DNA from 3 places in the Streptomyces sp. AB3(2024) genome. Region 1 is predicted to be linked to each of the others. Evidence: riboswitches for the same ligand, from Rfam matches in the RefSeq annotation. Region 1 holds a riboswitch; each other region holds the start of a gene.
What was found. A riboswitch is a leader RNA that binds a small molecule or an ion and turns the genes downstream of it on or off. The one in region 1 is predicted to bind thiamine pyrophosphate.
Positions count from the first base shown of each region.

Region 1 (5,382 bases):
CTCCAGCAGGAGCTGCTGCCGCAGCTGATGAACGTCGTCCGGCACATCAGCTGCGACGACGACACCACCCGCAAGACCCTGTGGAAGCTGCACGACGGCACGCTCGTCGAGTCCGTGCTGATGCGCTACCCCGACCGGGTCACCATGTGCATCTCCTCGCAGGCCGGCTGCGGCATGAACTGCCCGTTCTGCGCCACCGGCCAGGCGGGCCTGGACCGCAACCTGTCCACGGCCGAGATCGTGCACCAGATCGTCGACGGCATGCGCGCGCTGCGCGACGGCGAGGTCCCCGGCGGCCCGGCCCGGCTCTCCAACATCGTCTTCATGGGCATGGGCGAGCCGCTGGCCAACTACAAGCGGGTCGTCGGCGCCATCCGCCGTCTCACCGACCCGGAGCCCGACGGCCTGGGCCTGTCGCAGCGCGGCATCACCGTCTCCACCGTCGGCCTGGTCCCGGCCATGCTGCGCTTCGCCGACGAGGGCTTCAAGTGCCGCCTCGCGGTCTCGCTGCACGCGCCGGACGACGAGCTGCGCGACACCCTGGTCCCGGTGAACACCCGCTGGAACGTCCGCGAGGTCCTCGACGCGGCCTGGGAGTACGCCGAGAAGTCCGGCCGGCGCATTTCCATCGAGTACGCGCTGATCCGTGACATCAACGACCAGGCCTGGCGCGGTGACCTCCTCGGCCGCCTGCTCAAGGGCAAGCGCGTGCACGTCAACCTGATCCCGCTGAACCCGACCCCGGGCTCGAAGTGGACCGCCTCGCGTCCCGAGGACGAGAAGGCCTTCGTCGAGGCCATCGCCCGGCACGGCGTGCCCGTGACCGTACGCGACACCCGTGGCCAGGAGATCGACGGCGCGTGCGGCCAGCTGGCCGCCTCCGAGCGCTAGATTCCGGCCGCGGACGCCCGTAACCGGCCACGGGGTACCCTGTGGCCGGACAACTTCATCATTCCGACAGGGGAGCGCCACAGCGCTGAGAGTGCGGTAACCGTCATCCGCAGACCCTCTGAACCTCGCCCCGGTCATTCGGGGTAGGAAGTTCGGTCATCACTCAAGCTGTTGCGCCCTGCCCGGCGTCCGCTCCCACAGAGCGCCGGGCAGGGCCGCGTCTTCTCCTGGACATCCCAGGAGGAATTCACCAGTGAGCACCACCAAGAAGATCGCGGGCGCAGCGCTCGTGGCCGCGCTGGGCGTCGGCACGCTCAGCGCCTGTGGCGGCGGCGACGCCAAGGACAAGCCGGCGGGCGCGAGCGACGCCCCGAAGTCCAAGACGATCACGCTGGTCTCCCACGACTCCTTCAACGTGACCGACACGGTCCTCAAGGAGTTCGAGCAGCAGAGCGGCTACACCGTCAAGGTCCTGAAGTCCGGCGACGCCGGCGCCGCCCTGAACCAGGAGATCCTCACCAAGGGCTCCCCGCGCGGCGACGTCTTCTTCGGCGTCGACAACACGCTCCTCTCGCGCGCCCTCGACAACGGGATCTTCACCCCGTACCAGGCCAAGGGTCTGGACCAGGTCAAGCCGGAGTTCGTGCTCGACCAGCAGCACCGTGTCACCCCGGTCGACTCCGGCGACATCTGCGTCAACTACGACAAGGCCTACTTCGCCGACAAGAAGATCGCCCCGCCGCAGACGCTGGACGACCTGATCAAGCCGGAGTACAAGAACCTGCTGGTCACCGAGAACGCCGCGACCTCCTCGCCCGGCCTCGGCTTCCTGCTCGCCTCCGTCGGCAAGTACGGCGAGGACAGCTGGAAGGACTACTGGAGCAAGCTCAAGGCCAATGGCGTCGAGGTCGTCGACGGCTGGGAGCAGGCCTACAACGAGCGCTTCTCCGGCTCCGCGGGCGGCAAGAAGGCCAAGGGCGACCGTCCGCTGGTCGTCTCCTACGCCTCCAGCCCGCCGGTCGAGGTCCTCTACGGCGAGCCGCAGCCGGCCGAGGCCCCCACGGGCGTGGCCACCGGCACCTGCTTCCGCCAGGTCGAGTTCGCGGGCCTGCTCAAGGGCGCGAAGAACGAGGAGGGCGGCAAGGCGCTCATCGACTTCCTGGTGAGCAAGAAGTTCCAGGAGGACATGCCACTCCAGATGTTCGTGAACCCGGTGGTCAAGGACGCGAAGCTGCCGGAGGTCTTCACGAAGCACGGCGTGGTCGTCGAGAAGCCGGAAACGGTCGCCCCCGACGCCATCGCCAAGAACCGTGACCAGTGGGTCAAGGCATGGTCCTCGCTCGTCGTGAAGTAGTGCGGGACGGCTCCCCGAAGACAGGCGGGCGCGCCACCGCCGTCAGGTTCGCCCTGATGACGGTGCCGCTCGCCTTCTTCGGGCTGTTCTTCGCCTATCCCGTCGCCGCGATCGTGGGGCGCGGGCTCAAGACGGACGAGGGCTGGCAGTTCGGGCGCGTCGGCGAGGTCCTGGCGAGGCCCGACATCGCGGGCGTCCTGTGGTTCACCACGTGGCAGGCGTTCGCCTCCACCGTCCTCACCCTGCTGATCGCCCTTCCCGGCGCGTACGTCTTCGCTCGCTTCGACTTCCCCGGCAAACAATCGTTGCGGGCCCTGGTCACCGTGCCCTTCGTGCTGCCGACCGTGGTGGTGGGATCGGCCTTCCTGGCCCTGGTCGGGCGGGGCGGGATGCTCGACGAACTGTGGGGCGTCCGGCTGGACACCACCGTCTGGGCGATCCTGCTCGCCCACATCTTCTTCAACTACGCCGTCGTCGTCCGGACGGTCGGCGGGCTGTGGGCCCAGCTGGACCCGCGCCAGGAGGAGGCCGCCCGGGTCCTGGGCGCCGGGCGGTTCGCCGCCTGGCGACGGGTGACGCTGCCCGCGCTGGGCCCGGCGGTGGCCGCGGCCTCGCTGATGGTGTTCCTGTTCACCTTCACCTCCTTCGGTGTCGTGCAGATCCTGGGCGGGCCCGCGTACTCCACGCTGGAGGTGGAGGTCTACCGGCAGACCGCGCAGCTCCTGGACCTGCCGACGGCCGCGGTGCTGACGGTGGTCCAGTTCGCCGCCGTCGGCCTGATCCTCGCCGTGCACGCCCGGACCGTGCGCCGGCGCGAGACCGCGTTGCGGCTCGTGGACCCGGCGCACACGGCGCACCGCCCGCGCGGCTGGGCCCAGCGGAGCCTCCTCGGCGGGGTTCTGCTGACCGTGGCGCTGCTGATCGTGGCCCCGCTGGCCGTGCTGGTGGAGCGGTCCTTCGACGCGCCCGGCGGGTACGGGCTGGGCTTCTACCGGGCGCTGCAGGACGCGGGCTCCGGTGGCGGAACGTTTCTGGTGCCGCCGCTGGAGGCCATCTGGAACTCCCTGCAGTACGCGCTGGCCGCCACCGCCATCGCCCTGCTCGTCGGAGGGCTCGCGGCCGCGGCGCTGACCCGTCGCGGCGGCCGGTTCGTGCGGGGGTTCGACGCGCTGCTGATGCTCCCCCTCGGCGTGTCCGCCGTGACGGTGGGCTTCGGCTTCCTGATCACGCTGGACGAGCCGCCGCTGGACCTGCGGACCTCGTGGATCCTGGTGCCGCTGGCGCAGGCGCTCGTCGGCGTGCCGTTCGTCGTACGGACCATGCTGCCCGTGCTGCGGGCCGTGGACGGCCGGCTGCGGGAGGCGGCGGCCGTGCTCGGGGCGTCGCCGCTGCGGGCCTGGCGGGAGGTGGACCTGCCGCTGGTGCGGCGGGCACTGCTGATCGCCGCGGGCTTCGCCTTCGCCGTCTCGCTCGGGGAGTTCGGGGCGACGGTGTTCATCGCCCGGCCGGACCACCCGACGCTGCCGGTGGCGGTGGCCCGGCTGCTGGGGCGGGCCGGGGAGATGAACTACGGGCAGGCGATGGCCCTGAGCACGATTTTGATGCTGGTGTGCGCGGTGTCCCTGCTCCTGCTGGAACGGCTGCGACCCGCCACGACCTCGGGAGAGTTCTGATGACCCTGCTCCGGCTCGACGGCGTATCGGTCCGCTTCGGCGACCGGGCCGTCGTGGACGCGGTGGACCTGGAGGTCGCCGAGCACGAGATCGTCTGCGTGCTGGGGCCGAGCGGCAGCGGCAAGTCCACCCTGCTGCGGGTGGTCGCCGGGCTGCAGCCCGTGTCCGGCGGGCGGGTGCTGCTCGGTGACGCGGACCAGGCGGCGGTCCCGGTGCACCGGCGCGGGGTCGGTCTCATGTTCCAGGACCACCAGCTGTTCCCGCACCGGGACGTCGGCGGGAACGTCGCCTTCGGACTGCGGATGCGGGGTGCCTCCGGCGGGTCCTCGGCCGCCCGGGTCGCGGAGCTGCTGGACCTGGTCGGCCTTCCGGGCGCCGAGCGCCGGGCGGTGGCCTCGCTGTCGGGCGGTGAGCAGCAGCGGGTGGCCCTGGCCAGGGCCCTGGCCCCCTCACCGCGGCTGCTGATGCTGGACGAGCCGCTGGGCCAGCTCGACCGGGGGCTGCGGGAGCGGCTCGTGGTGGAACTGCGCTCCCTGTTCTCCCGCCTCGGCACCACCGTGCTCGCCGTCACCCACGACCAGGGCGAGGCCTTCGCGCTGGCCGACCGGGTCGTGGTCATGCGGGACGGGCGCATCGCGCAGGCGGGGACCCCGCTGGAGGTCTGGGAGCGGCCGGCGTCCGAGTTCGTGGCGCGCTTCCTCGGCTTCGAGAACGTGGTCCCGGCCACGGTGTGCGGGGGTGCGGCCGCGACCCCGTGGGGGAAGGTGCCGGTCCCCGCCGGGGCGCCGGAGGGCGAGCGGCGGCTGCTGATCCGCCCGGTCGGCGTACGTCTGGGGGCGGACGGCCTGAGCTGCGAGGTGGCCTCGCGCACCTTCCGGGGCACCCATGTGGCCCTGCTGCTGAGGCCCGAGGAGGGGCCGGTACTGGAGGCCGAGTGCGGCCTCGCGGGGGCTCCGGCCGTGGGTGACCGGGTCCGGGTGACCTTCGCCCCGTCCGAGGTGGTCGTCCTGCCGGGCGGACCCTGAGGACCGTGGCCCGCGGGGCCCGCCCGGCCCTCCGATCGCGCTGCGCCGTCGGCGCCCTCGGTACCGTCAGGGCCGGATGCCGTCGACGGCGATCGGCAGGTGACGGGGGCCGCGCAGCACCGCGTTCTGGCGGTACTCGGGCGGGTCGGCCAGCAGCCGGGGGTTCTCCAGCCTGCGGGCCAGCTCGCTCAGGGCCAGCTGGGCCTCCAGCCGGGCCAGCGGCGCCCCGAAGCAGCTGTGGATGCCGCTGCCCAGGCCCAGGTGCTGGATGTCCTCACGGTCCGGGTCGAACCGGTCCGGGTCCGCGAACCGCAGGGGATCCCGGTTCCCGGCGGCCAGGACCAGCCAGAGCGAGGCGCCCTTGGGGATGGACACGCCCGCCACCTCGATGTCGGCGAGGGTGGTGCGCTGCGGGACCAGCTGCACCGGGGGCTCGTAG
Region 1 is NZ_JBGWAB010000006.1:90,102-95,483, reverse strand. Features, by position in the region: gene rlmN (23S rRNA (adenine(2503)-C(2))-methyltransferase RlmN) at 1-891, shown strand, start outside; TPP riboswitch at 950-1,059, shown strand; gene ACEPPI_RS04345 (thiamine ABC transporter substrate binding subunit) at 1,145-2,245, shown strand; gene ACEPPI_RS04340 (ABC transporter permease) at 2,302-3,918, shown strand; gene ACEPPI_RS04335 (ABC transporter ATP-binding protein) at 3,918-4,943, shown strand; gene ACEPPI_RS04330 (cytochrome P450) at 5,010-5,382, opposite strand, start outside.

Region 2 (5,382 bases), on a different contig from region 1:
GGGAACGGTTCTCGCCGCGGCGCACGGCGAGCAGCTGACCTTCCTTGACCAGCTGGCGGACCCGGGTCACTTCGATGTCGAGCATCTCCGCGATGTCGGGGAGGTACAGCCAGGCGGGGACAAGGGCATCGATCTTTGCGTCAATCTCGGTCACGGGGACAAGCCTGCCATCTCGGGCCGACAGCCGGTACCCGAGCCACCCCGTCCGGGGACGGGGCGGGCCGGGCACGGGTTCCGCGCGGGGCCCGCAGGAGGTCCGCAGGGAGGTCCGCAAGAGGTCCGGCGCGGCGGGTCGGGACCGGGCGGAGCGGCGGTGGAGGGACGGCGGAGGCGCCCGGGAACACGTGCCGGCGAGGCCGTCCGGGCCCTGCGGGGGCCCGCGTCAGGCGGTGGCGGACTTCAGCGGGACGTCCGGGTCGACGACCCTGTCCGGGTCGACGGGGACGGCCGATTCGATCAGCCTGCGGCCCTGCGCGAGGTCGCGGGGGCGGCCCACGGCCAGGACGGCGACCAGCGCGCCCTCCCGCAGCCAGCACACCGACCAGGCGGCGTCGTCCGGGCCGCCCCGCCAGAGCAGGGTGTCGGCGCCGCCGTGGTGGCCCGCGTACTGCACGAAGCGGCCGAACTGCTCGGACCAGAAGTAAGGGACGGGGTCGTAGGCCTGGACGGGCTCCCCCGCGACGATGTTCGCCGCGACCGCCCGGGGGCCCTGCAGGGCGTTGTCCCAGTGGTGGACCAGCAGCCGGGCCCCGTAGCGGGCGGAGGGGAAGGAGGAGCAGTCGCCCACCGCGTACACCCCGGGCACCGAGGTGCGCAGGTAGGCGTCGGCGGTGACCGAGCCGTCGGGGCCGCGCTCGATCCCGGTGCCGTCCAGCCAGCCCGTGGCGGGCCGGGCGCCGATGCCGACGACCACCGCCCCCGCCGCCAGCTCCCGGCCGTCGGCGAGCCGGACCAGCCCCTCCTCGATCCCGGCCACGGCGGCGCCGGTGATCAGGGTGGCTCCGGCCTCGGCGTACCACCGGGCCATCGGGGCGGCCACCTCGGCGGGCAGGGCCCCGGCCAGCACCCGGTCCGCGGCCTCGACCACCGTGACGGCGCAGCCGGCCCCGCGGGCCGCGGTGGCGAACTCGGCGCCGATCCAGCCGGCCCCGACCACCACGAGGTCGTGGGCCGCCGCCAGGACGGGGCGCAGCCGGGCGGCGTCGTCGAGGGTGCGCAGCAGGTGCACGCCCGGGACGCCGCCGGAGCCGGGCAGGGTCAGCGGTTCGGCTCCGGTGGCCAGGACCAGGACCTCGTAGGGGACGGGCCCGGCCGGGGTGTCGAGCTCGTGCGCCGCGGGCCGTACGCCGGTGACCTCGGTGCCCAGGCGCAGGTCGATGCGGAGTTCCTCGAAGTCCACGTCGAAGGCCACGTCGAAGGCGGCCTCCTCGGCCTTGCCGAGCAGCACCGCCTTGGACAGCGGGGGCCGGTCGTAGGGCTGGTGGGGTTCGGCGCCCAGGAGGGTCACGGGGCCGGTGAAGCCCTGTTCGCGCAGGGCCACGGCGGTCTGCACGCCGGCCATTCCGGCGCCGACGATCACGACACCGGGCTTCGTCTGTTGCGTCTGCTCGCTCACCCGCCCCAGCCTAGTGAACTGACGGCCCGTCAGGAACAGGGGGCGGGGAAGTACGGGCGGGCGCCGGGGAGGCAGCCTTACCCGCCACCCCCGCCGGGGTTACGCTGGCCACCGTACCTATCGCGGGAGTCCGGGCGCACCGGGCTGAGAGGGAGGCTGGCCGGCCTCCGACCGTACGAACCTGATCCGGGTCATGCCGGCGAAGGGAGGGGCTGGACGCCCATGCACTCATCTCGGAAGGGATCCGCCGGAACCGCGGGATCCACCGGATCCGACGTCCTCGTCATCGGGGGCGGGATCATCGGCCTGGTCACCGCCTGGCGGACGGCCCGGCGCGGACTGCGCACCGTACTGGCCGACCCCGACCCCGGCGGGGGCGCCGCCCGGGTCGCGGCGGGCATGCTCGCCGCCGTCACCGAACTGCACTACGGCGAGGAGACCCTGCTCGGGCTCAACGTGGCCTCCGCAGCCCGCTACCCGCAGTTCGCCGCCGAGCTGGCCGAAGCCAGCGGCGGCCTGGACATCGGCTACCGGGCCTGCGGCACGCTCGCCGTCGCCCTCGACGCCGACGACCGCCTCCACCTGCGGGAACTCCACGCCCTGCAGCGTCGCTGCGGCCTGGAGTCGCAGTGGCTCACCGGCCGCGAGTGCCGCCGCCTGGAGCCGATGCTGGCCCCGGGGGTACGCGGGGGGCTGCGCGTCGACGGGGACCACCAGGTGGACCCGCGGCGGCTCGCGGCCGCGCTGCTGGCCGCCTGCGAGCGCGCCGGGGTCGGCGTCCACCGGAAGGCCGCCACCCGGCTGCTGACCGGGGCCGACCGGGCGCTGGGCGCCGTACTGGAGGACGGCACGGAGCTGCGCGCCGACCAGGTCGTGCTCGCGGCGGGCTCCCTGAGCGGGCGGCTGGAGGGGGTGCCGCCGGAGGTGGCGGTGCCGGTGCGGCCGGTGAAGGGCCAAGTGCTGCGGCTGTCGGTGCCGCCGGCGTACGCGCCGTTCCTGTCCCGGACCGTACGGGCCGTCGTGCGCGGCAGCCACGTCTACCTGGTGCCCCGCGAGAACGGCGAGCTGGTCGTCGGAGCCACCAGCGAGGAACTCGGCTGGGACACCACCGTCACCGCGGGCGGGGTGTACGAGCTGCTGCGCGACGCCCACGAGCTGGTCCCCGGGATCACCGAGCTCCCCCTGGTCGAGACCCGGGCCGGACTGCGCCCCGGCTCCCCCGACAACGCGCCGCTGCTGGGCCCGACCGACCTGCCCGGACTGCACCTGGCCACCGGGCACTACCGCAACGGGGTGCTGCTGACCCCGCTCACCGGCGACGTGATGGCGGAGCTCCTGGCCACCGGCACCGTGCCGGAGGTCGCCCGCCCCTTCAGCCCCCGCCGCTTCTCCACCACGCGTCAGGAGTCCTACGCATGACCATCTCCGTCAACGGCGAGCCGCGCGAGGTCGCGGTCGGCACCACCCTCGACGCGGTGGTGGCCACACTGACCCGGGCGCCCAAGGGCGTCGCCGCCGCCCTCAACGAGACCGTCGTCCCGCGCGGCCAGTGGCCGCACACCCCGGTGGGCGACGGCGACCGGGTCGAGGTCCTCACCGCCGTGCAGGGGGGCTGAGCACGATGGCCGACGACCTCTTCACCCTCGGCGGACGGACCTTCTCCTCCCGCCTGATCATGGGGACGGGCGGGGCCCCGAGCCTGGACGTCCTCGAACGCTCCCTGGTCGCCTCCGGCACCGAGCTGACCACGGTGGCCATGCGCCGCCTGGACCCGACGGTGCAGGGCTCGGTCCTGTCCGTCCTCGACCGGCTCGGCATCGCGGTCCTGCCGAACACGGCGGGCTGCTTCACCGCGGGCGAGGCCGTGCTCACCGCCCGGCTGGCGCGGGAGGCCCTCGGCACCGACTGGATCAAGCTGGAGGTCGTCGCCGACGAGCGCACCCTCCTGCCCGACGGCGTCGAGCTGCTGGACGCCGCCGAGGTCCTGGTCGACGAGGGCTTCACCGTCCTGCCGTACACCAACGACGACCCCGTCCTCGCGCGGAAGCTGGAGGACGTGGGCTGCGCGGCGATCATGCCGCTGGGCTCCCCCATCGGTTCGGGGCTCGGCATCCGCAACCCGCACAACTTCGAGCTGATCACGGAGCGGGCCGGGGTGCCGGTGATCCTGGACGCCGGGGCCGGCACGGCCTCCGACGCCGCCCTGGCGATGGAGCTCGGCTGCGCGGCGGTGATGCTGGCCTCCGCGGTCACCCGCGCGCAGGCGCCCGTCCTGATGGCGGCCGCCATGCGGGACGCCGTCACGGCGGGACGCCTCGCCTTCCGCGCCGGCCGCATCCCCCAGCGCCGCTTCGCCGAAGCGTCCTCGCCCGTCGAGGGCCGCGCCGCCCTCGACCCGGAGCGACCGGCGTTCTGAGGGGGTGCGGGGGTGGGCGGGCCATCTCCCCCTCGGCCCGCCGTGCCCGGGCGGCGGCTGCCCACCCGCCCCCTGGCCCGCGGGCCGGGGCGGCGGGGAGGGGTGTCCCGAGATGCGAGAGGCGCCGGGCGCTGGCCCGCCGGGCACCCGGCCCTCCAGAGGCCCGGTGCGGAGCCGGGGTGCGGCGACCTGCACGAAACGGCGACCGGACCGTCCTGCGGAGCACCGAAGCGCAACAGATCGCTACGCGCTCCTCAAATCTCAGCGACTGACCGCCGTCCGGGGCCGATCGGTGAGCAGTTGGCGTCCGTCGTGACTTCGGACGTGGGGGCTGTTGCCGTCGAGGGCGTCCAGGAGTCGAATGGCGTAGACCTCCGACATCCGCTCGGTCACCTCCTCCGGGGTGAGCCACTGGACTGCCGTGCTTTCGCCTGAGGGGCGTTCTGTTCCGCCGGAGGGCTTGCAGCGGAAGACCAGGGCCACCACTCCAACCGTGATGTTCTTGTACACGCCGGTGAGCTCGTCCACCTCGACGTGAATGCCGGTTTCCTCCAGTACTTCCCGCCGCACTCCACCCTCGGGGGTTTCCGCCAACTCCAGCACTCCGCCGGGCAGCTCCCAGGTCCCGTTGTCAGCTCGGCGGATGGCCAGCAGTCGGCCGTCATCACGCACCACCACCCCGGCAACCGACACGGAATGGCGTGGCGTTGACTTGTTCGACGCGACGCTGTTACTCATGCACAAGAGCATAGGAGGAAGCGAAGGACCATGGGAGCAGCTATAGGAGTGGGCAAGGCCGTTCCTCGGTACCTGCAAATCGCCGAGGACATCATCCAACAGGTACGTGCCGGCGTCTTGAAGCCGGGAGACCAGGTGCCCAGCGAAGCCGAGATGGCCGAGCGTTACGGAGTCTCGGGCGGGACCGTTCGCAAGGCAATGCTGGAGATCCGCGCCAGCGGTCTTGTGGACACCCGGCACGGCAAGGGCTCATACGTAAGGGACCGGCCGCCGGTCCGCCACCGTTCATCAGATCGTTTCCGTCGTTCGCTTCGACAGGGCGGCAAAGCCGCCTACCTTGCCGAATCGGAGCAGTCGGGCGCTACGGCGAAGGTCAGCGTCATCTACATCGGGCCGATCGAGGCCCCGGAAGCGATTGCTCAGCGACTTGGCGTCGAGGCGGGGACCCAAGTACTCGCACGCCGTCGTTTGTACTTCCGCAATGGCGCTCCTGTGGAAACGGCGACGTCGTACCTGCCGTGGGACGTGGTGCGCGACATCCCGGAACTCTTCGCCGAGAACCCAGGCGACGGTGGCATCTACGCCCGCCTCGAAGAGCACGGCCACACTTTCG
Region 2 is NZ_JBGWAB010000138.1:1,070-6,451, reverse strand. Features, by position in the region: gene ACEPPI_RS34265 (Rv2175c family DNA-binding protein) at 1-154, opposite strand, end outside; gene ACEPPI_RS34260 (NAD(P)/FAD-dependent oxidoreductase) at 383-1,615, opposite strand; TPP riboswitch at 1,728-1,840, shown strand; gene thiO (glycine oxidase ThiO) at 1,838-3,034, shown strand; gene thiS (sulfur carrier protein ThiS) at 3,031-3,231, shown strand; gene ACEPPI_RS34245 (thiazole synthase) at 3,237-4,031, shown strand; gene ACEPPI_RS34240 (NUDIX hydrolase) at 4,293-4,781, opposite strand; gene ACEPPI_RS34235 (GntR family transcriptional regulator) at 4,800-5,382, shown strand, end outside.
Region 2: linked by a shared signal. The riboswitch ahead of thiO (glycine oxidase ThiO) and the one ahead of ACEPPI_RS04345 (thiamine ABC transporter substrate binding subunit) in region 1 are both predicted to bind thiamine pyrophosphate.

Region 3 (5,382 bases), on a different contig from region 1:
GATCTGCAATCGCTTACACCACTCTTGTCAAGAGGGCCCTGGGGGACATTCCTGGCCACTTCCACTACAGCGGGGTAGGCAATGCGAGAGTCGGTACAGGCAGAGGTCATGATGAGCTTCCTCGTTTCCGAGGAGCTCGCGTTCCGGATCCCGGTGGAACTCGGATACGAGGCTCGCGACCCCTACGCGGTGCGCCTGACCTTCCACCTTCCCGGAGACGCCCCCGTGACCTGGGCGTTCGGCCGGGAACTGCTTCTCGACGGCATCAACAAGCCGTGCGGTGACGGCGATGTGCACATCGCCCCCACCCACCCGGAGGAGCTGTCCGACGTCCACATCCGCCTCCAGGTGGGCTGTGACCGGGCCCTGTTCCGCGCGAGTGCGGCGCCGCTCGTCGCTTTCCTCGACCGCACGGACCGGCTGGTTCCGCTCGGTCAGGAGCGCAACCTCGGTGACTTCGAGGAGAGCCTCGACGAGGAGCTCGGCAAGATCCTCGCCGAGGCGCGCCAGAACGAGCAGAACGCGGGCTGACCCGGCGTTCCCTCAGCGCTTGCGCCGACGCCCCCGGCCGCCGCGGGTGGGCTGCGGGACCACCGCGGCGGCCGGCGAGCCCGTCCGGTCGGCGGAAACCACCAGGGCGGCGAGCGCGGTGGTGACGGGGACGGAGGCCACGAGCCCGATGGAGCCCACGAGGGTGCGGATGATCTCCTCCGCGACCAGCTCGCTGTTGGCCACCGACCCCATGCTGCTGTTCGCGATCGAGAACAGCAGTAGCAGGGGCAGTGCGGCGCCCGCGTAGGCCAGCACCAGGGTGTTGACGACCGAGGCGATGTGGTCGCGGCCGATCCGGATGGCCGCCCGGTACAGGCCGCGCGGGCCCATTCCCGGGTCGGCCTGGTGGAGTTCCCAGACCGCCGAGGTCTGCGTCACGGTCACGTCGTCGAGGACGCCGAGCGAGCCGATGATCACACCCGCGAGCAGCAAACCACTCATGTCGATGTGCGGGTAGAGGCCGTGGATCAGCCCGGTGTTGTCGTCCGTGTTGCCGCTCAGGAAGGCCCAGTCGATGAAGAGCGAGCCCAGCAGCCCGATCAGCAGCAGCGAGGCGAGGGTGCCGAGGACGGCGACCGAGGTCCTGGCCGTCAGGCCGTGGCACATGTAGAGGGCGATCAGCATGATCGCGCTGGCTCCGATGACGGCGACGAGCAGGGGGTTCGAGCCCTGGAGGATCGCCGGCAGGATGAACAGCGTCAGGATCGCGAAGCTCACCACCAGGGCGACGAGCGCGAACACCCCGCGCATCCGCCCGACCACCACGACCGCGAGCGCGAAGATCCCGGCCAGCAGGGCCAGGGGCAGCTTGCGGTTCACGTCGACGACGGAGTACTGGAGGTCCCGCGGCGCGTCCGGGGCGTACGCGACCACCACCTCCTGGCCCTTCGCCAACTGCCGCGGGGCGCCCGGCTGGACGATCTCGAAGAACGCCCGGCCCTTGTCCGGTCCGTCGGCGACCTCGACCGTCGCCTTCTTGCACTCCCCGGTCTGCGCGGCCTGCGCCTCGCGGCCCTCCGGGGTGGAGGTGTCGCCGGTGGGCGGCACCTGGGAGGCGTTCACTGATTTGCAGTCGACCTTTGCCAAGGCGACGACCGTGCCCTGTTGGGTCTGGCGGTCGAAGCCCACTCCGGTGCGCTGGTGGGCGGGGGCCCCGCCCGGCCAGAGCACGGCCATGCCGACGAAGACGGTTGCGGCGAAGGGGATCAGCACGGCGGCGATCACCTTGCGCAGGTGCTTGGAAACCGGAGCCGCCGGCCCGTGGCCATGGCTGTGACCGTGGCCGTGGCCGCCGTGGGAGGCGCCGGTCGCATGTCCGTGGGAGGCATGTTCGTGACCGGTGTGGCCGTGGGGGTCCGTGGGCGTGGTGGGGGGCTGCGGCGAGGACGTCACCGGCAGATCATCGCAAGAGATGAGGGGGCCCACTGTTCAGCACGCCACAGATGACGCTAGCGTGGGGGCTACTTTGCACAACGCGGGAGCTCGGAGCACCGGGCTGAGAGGGCGCTGATCACCGTACGCGCATGAGAATGCGTACGGGAAGAGGCTGCGTCGACCGCCGAACCTGTTACCGGGTAATGCCGGCGTAGGGAGATCAGGTCTCATGACCATTCAGGACGCACGCACGCCTGCCGTCAGCCAGGACGCCGACGGCCAGACCGAGCGCCAGCCCGGCTGGCACAAGGGATACCTGGCGGGCTCCCGCCCGGACATCCGGGTGCCGGTCCGCCAGGTCCACCTCACCAACGGCAAGGACGTCACGCTCTACGACACGTCCGGGCCGTACACCGACCCGCAGATCGAGACCGACGTGCGCCGGGGCCTCCCGCCCCTGCGTGAGAACTGGATCATCGGCCGCGGCGACACCGAGGAGTACGCGGGACGTCCCGTGCGCCCCGAGGACGACGGCATCAAGCACACCTCGCCGCGCGGCGGACTCAAGAACCTCGACGCCGTCTTCCCGGGCCGTCCCCGCCAGCCCCGCCGCGGCCGTGGCGGCGCCGCCGTCACCCAGCTCGCGTACGCCCGCCGGGGCGAGATCACCCCGGAGATGGAGTACGTCGCGATCCGCGAGAACGTCTCCCCCGAGGTCGTCCGCGAAGAGATCGCCGCAGGTCGTGCGGTGCTTCCGGCCAACGTGAACCACCCGGAGATCGAGCCGATGATCATCGGCAAGCGGTTCCTGGTGAAGGTCAACGCCAACATCGGCAACTCCGCGGTCACCTCCTCCATCGAGGAGGAGGTCGACAAGATGACCTGGGCGACCAAGTGGGGCGCCGACACGGTCATGGACCTCTCGACCGGCCGCAACATCCACACCACGCGCGAGTGGGTCCTGCGCAACTCCCCCGTCCCGATCGGGACCGTGCCGCTCTACCAGGCGCTGGAGAAGGTCGACGGCCGTGCCGAGGACCTGACCTGGGAGATCTACAAGGACACGGTCATCGAGCAGGCCGAGCAGGGCGTCGACTACATGACGGTCCACGCCGGCGTGCTGCTGCCCTACGTGCCGCTGACCGCCCGTCGCAAGACCGGCATCGTCTCGCGCGGTGGCTCGATCATGGCCGCGTGGTGCCTGGCGCACCACAAGGAGAACTTCCTCTACACGAACTTCGAGGAGCTCTGCGAGATCCTCGCGGCGTACGACGTCACGTACTCGCTGGGCGACGGTCTGCGCCCCGGCTCGATCGCGGACGCCAACGACGCGGCGCAGTTCGCAGAGCTGAAGACGCTGGGCGAGCTGAACACGATCGCCAAGCGGCACAACGTGCAGACCATGATCGAGGGCCCGGGCCACGTCCCGATGCACAAGATCAAGGAGAACATCGACCTCCAGCAGGAGATCTGCGAGGAGGCGCCGTTCTACACGCTCGGCCCGCTGACCACGGACGTCGCGCCCGCCTACGACCACATCACCTCGGGCATCGGCGCCGCGATGATCGCCTGGTGGGGCACCGCGATGCTCTGCTACGTCACGCCCAAGGAGCACCTGGGCCTGCCGAACCGGGACGACGTGAAGACCGGCGTGATCACCTACAAGATCGCCGCTCACGCCGCTGACCTGGCCAAGGGCCACCCGGGCGCCCAGGAATGGGACGACGCCCTGTCGGACGCGCGGTTCGAGTTCCGCTGGGAGGACCAGTTCAACCTGGCCCTCGACCCGGACACGGCCCGCGAGTTCCACGACGAGACCCTTCCGGCCGAGCCCGCGAAGACCGCGCACTTCTGCTCGATGTGCGGTCCGAAGTTCTGCTCGATGAAGATCAGCAGAAGCATCACTGAGCAGTTCGGTGGCGACGACTCGGCCACGGACGAGGAAATCCAGGCGGGGATGCTCAGCAAGTCGGCGGAGTTCGCGGCCACAGGTAACCGGCTGTACCTCCCGCTGGCCGACTGAGCCCGACGAACCAAACCGGCCCGCGACCTCATGGGGGGAGTCGCGGGCCGGTGTTCGTCGTCGTGAGTGGATGTCGAACGGTTTCGGGACGCGCTGTACGGCTGACCGGCAAGTGCAAGACGCGAGTCTGTACGCCCCTTTCCCGTACGGCGCGGCCATACAGGAAGCGGCAACAGCACCGAAGAAGAGCAAGCGTAAGAAGGTGCTCTCGCTACTTGACGCGCTCGCACAGCAGTTGGACAACGAGAAGTTCGTTCTCTGTCTGACGCCGAAGAAGTAATCAGCGGTACCGTCAGAACTGCTCCATCGTAAGGCGGTTGCACCCGGAGTACGTCCGGAAGGGCCGGGGCGCGACCGCCGGCGTCCGGGAGCAGGACGTGTCCGGAAAACACGGACTTGATTGACCGGCCGGGAGCTCTTGCCCTGGAGTGCGCTCCAGCTCCTAGAGTGCGGGCGCATGACCATGCGATACCGAAATCTGGGCGGGACCGGCATCGAGGTGAGCGCGCACTGCCTCGGAACGATGATGTTCGGGGCAGTGGGGAACCCTGATCACGAGGAGTGCGGGCGGATCATCCATGCCGCGCTCGACCTGGGCATCAACTTCGTCGACACCGCGGACATGTACTCCGCCGGAGAGTCCGAGGTGATCGTCGGCAAGGCGCTCAAGGGGCGGCGCGACGACGTCGTGCTCGCCACGAAGGTCCACTTCCAGATGGGAGAGGGACGCAACCGCAGCGGTAATTCGCGGCGTTGGATCGTCCGGGCCGTGGAGGACAGTCTGCGGCGGCTGGACACCGACTGGATCGACCTCTACCAGGTGCACCGCCCGGACCACACGACCGATGTCGAGGAGACGCTGTCAGCCCTCGGCGACCTCGTCACGGCGGGGAAGATCCGCTCCTTCGGGTGTTCGACCTTCCCCGCCGAGGAGCTGGTCGAGGCCCATCACGTCGCCGAGCGGCGGGCGCTGCACCGCTTCCGGACCGAGCAGCCGCCGTATTCGATCCTGGCGCGGGGGATCGAGGCCGACGTCCTGCCGGTCGCCCGCCGCTACGGGATGGGCGTGCTGACCTGGAGTCCGCTGGCCTCGGGCTTCCTGAGCGGGAAGCAACGGCTCGGCCGGCCCGTCGACCTGACCTCGGGGCGGGCGGCGCTGAACCCGGCGCGCTTCGATCCGGCGATTCCCGGCAACGTCGCCAAGCTGGAGGCCGTGGAGCAGCTCGTCGCGCTGGCCGAGGAGACCGGCTGCACCCTGCCGGAGCTGGCGGTCGCCTTCCCCGTCGCGCACCCCGCGGTCACCTCGGTGATCATCGGCCCGCGGACCATGGAACAGATGGAGTCCCTGGTCAAGGGGGCCGGTCTGGTGCTCGACGACGCGGTGCTGGACCGGATCGACGAGATCGTCGCACCGGGCGTGAACCTCTACCACC
Region 3 is NZ_JBGWAB010000001.1:15,741-21,122, reverse strand. Features, by position in the region: gene ACEPPI_RS00075 (SsgA family sporulation/cell division regulator) at 82-531, shown strand; gene ACEPPI_RS00070 (YibE/F family protein) at 544-1,944, opposite strand; TPP riboswitch at 2,017-2,161, shown strand; gene thiC (phosphomethylpyrimidine synthase ThiC) at 2,156-3,949, shown strand; gene ACEPPI_RS00060 (aldo/keto reductase) at 4,413-5,382, shown strand, end outside.
Region 3: linked by a shared signal. The riboswitch ahead of thiC (phosphomethylpyrimidine synthase ThiC) and the one ahead of ACEPPI_RS04345 (thiamine ABC transporter substrate binding subunit) in region 1 are both predicted to bind thiamine pyrophosphate.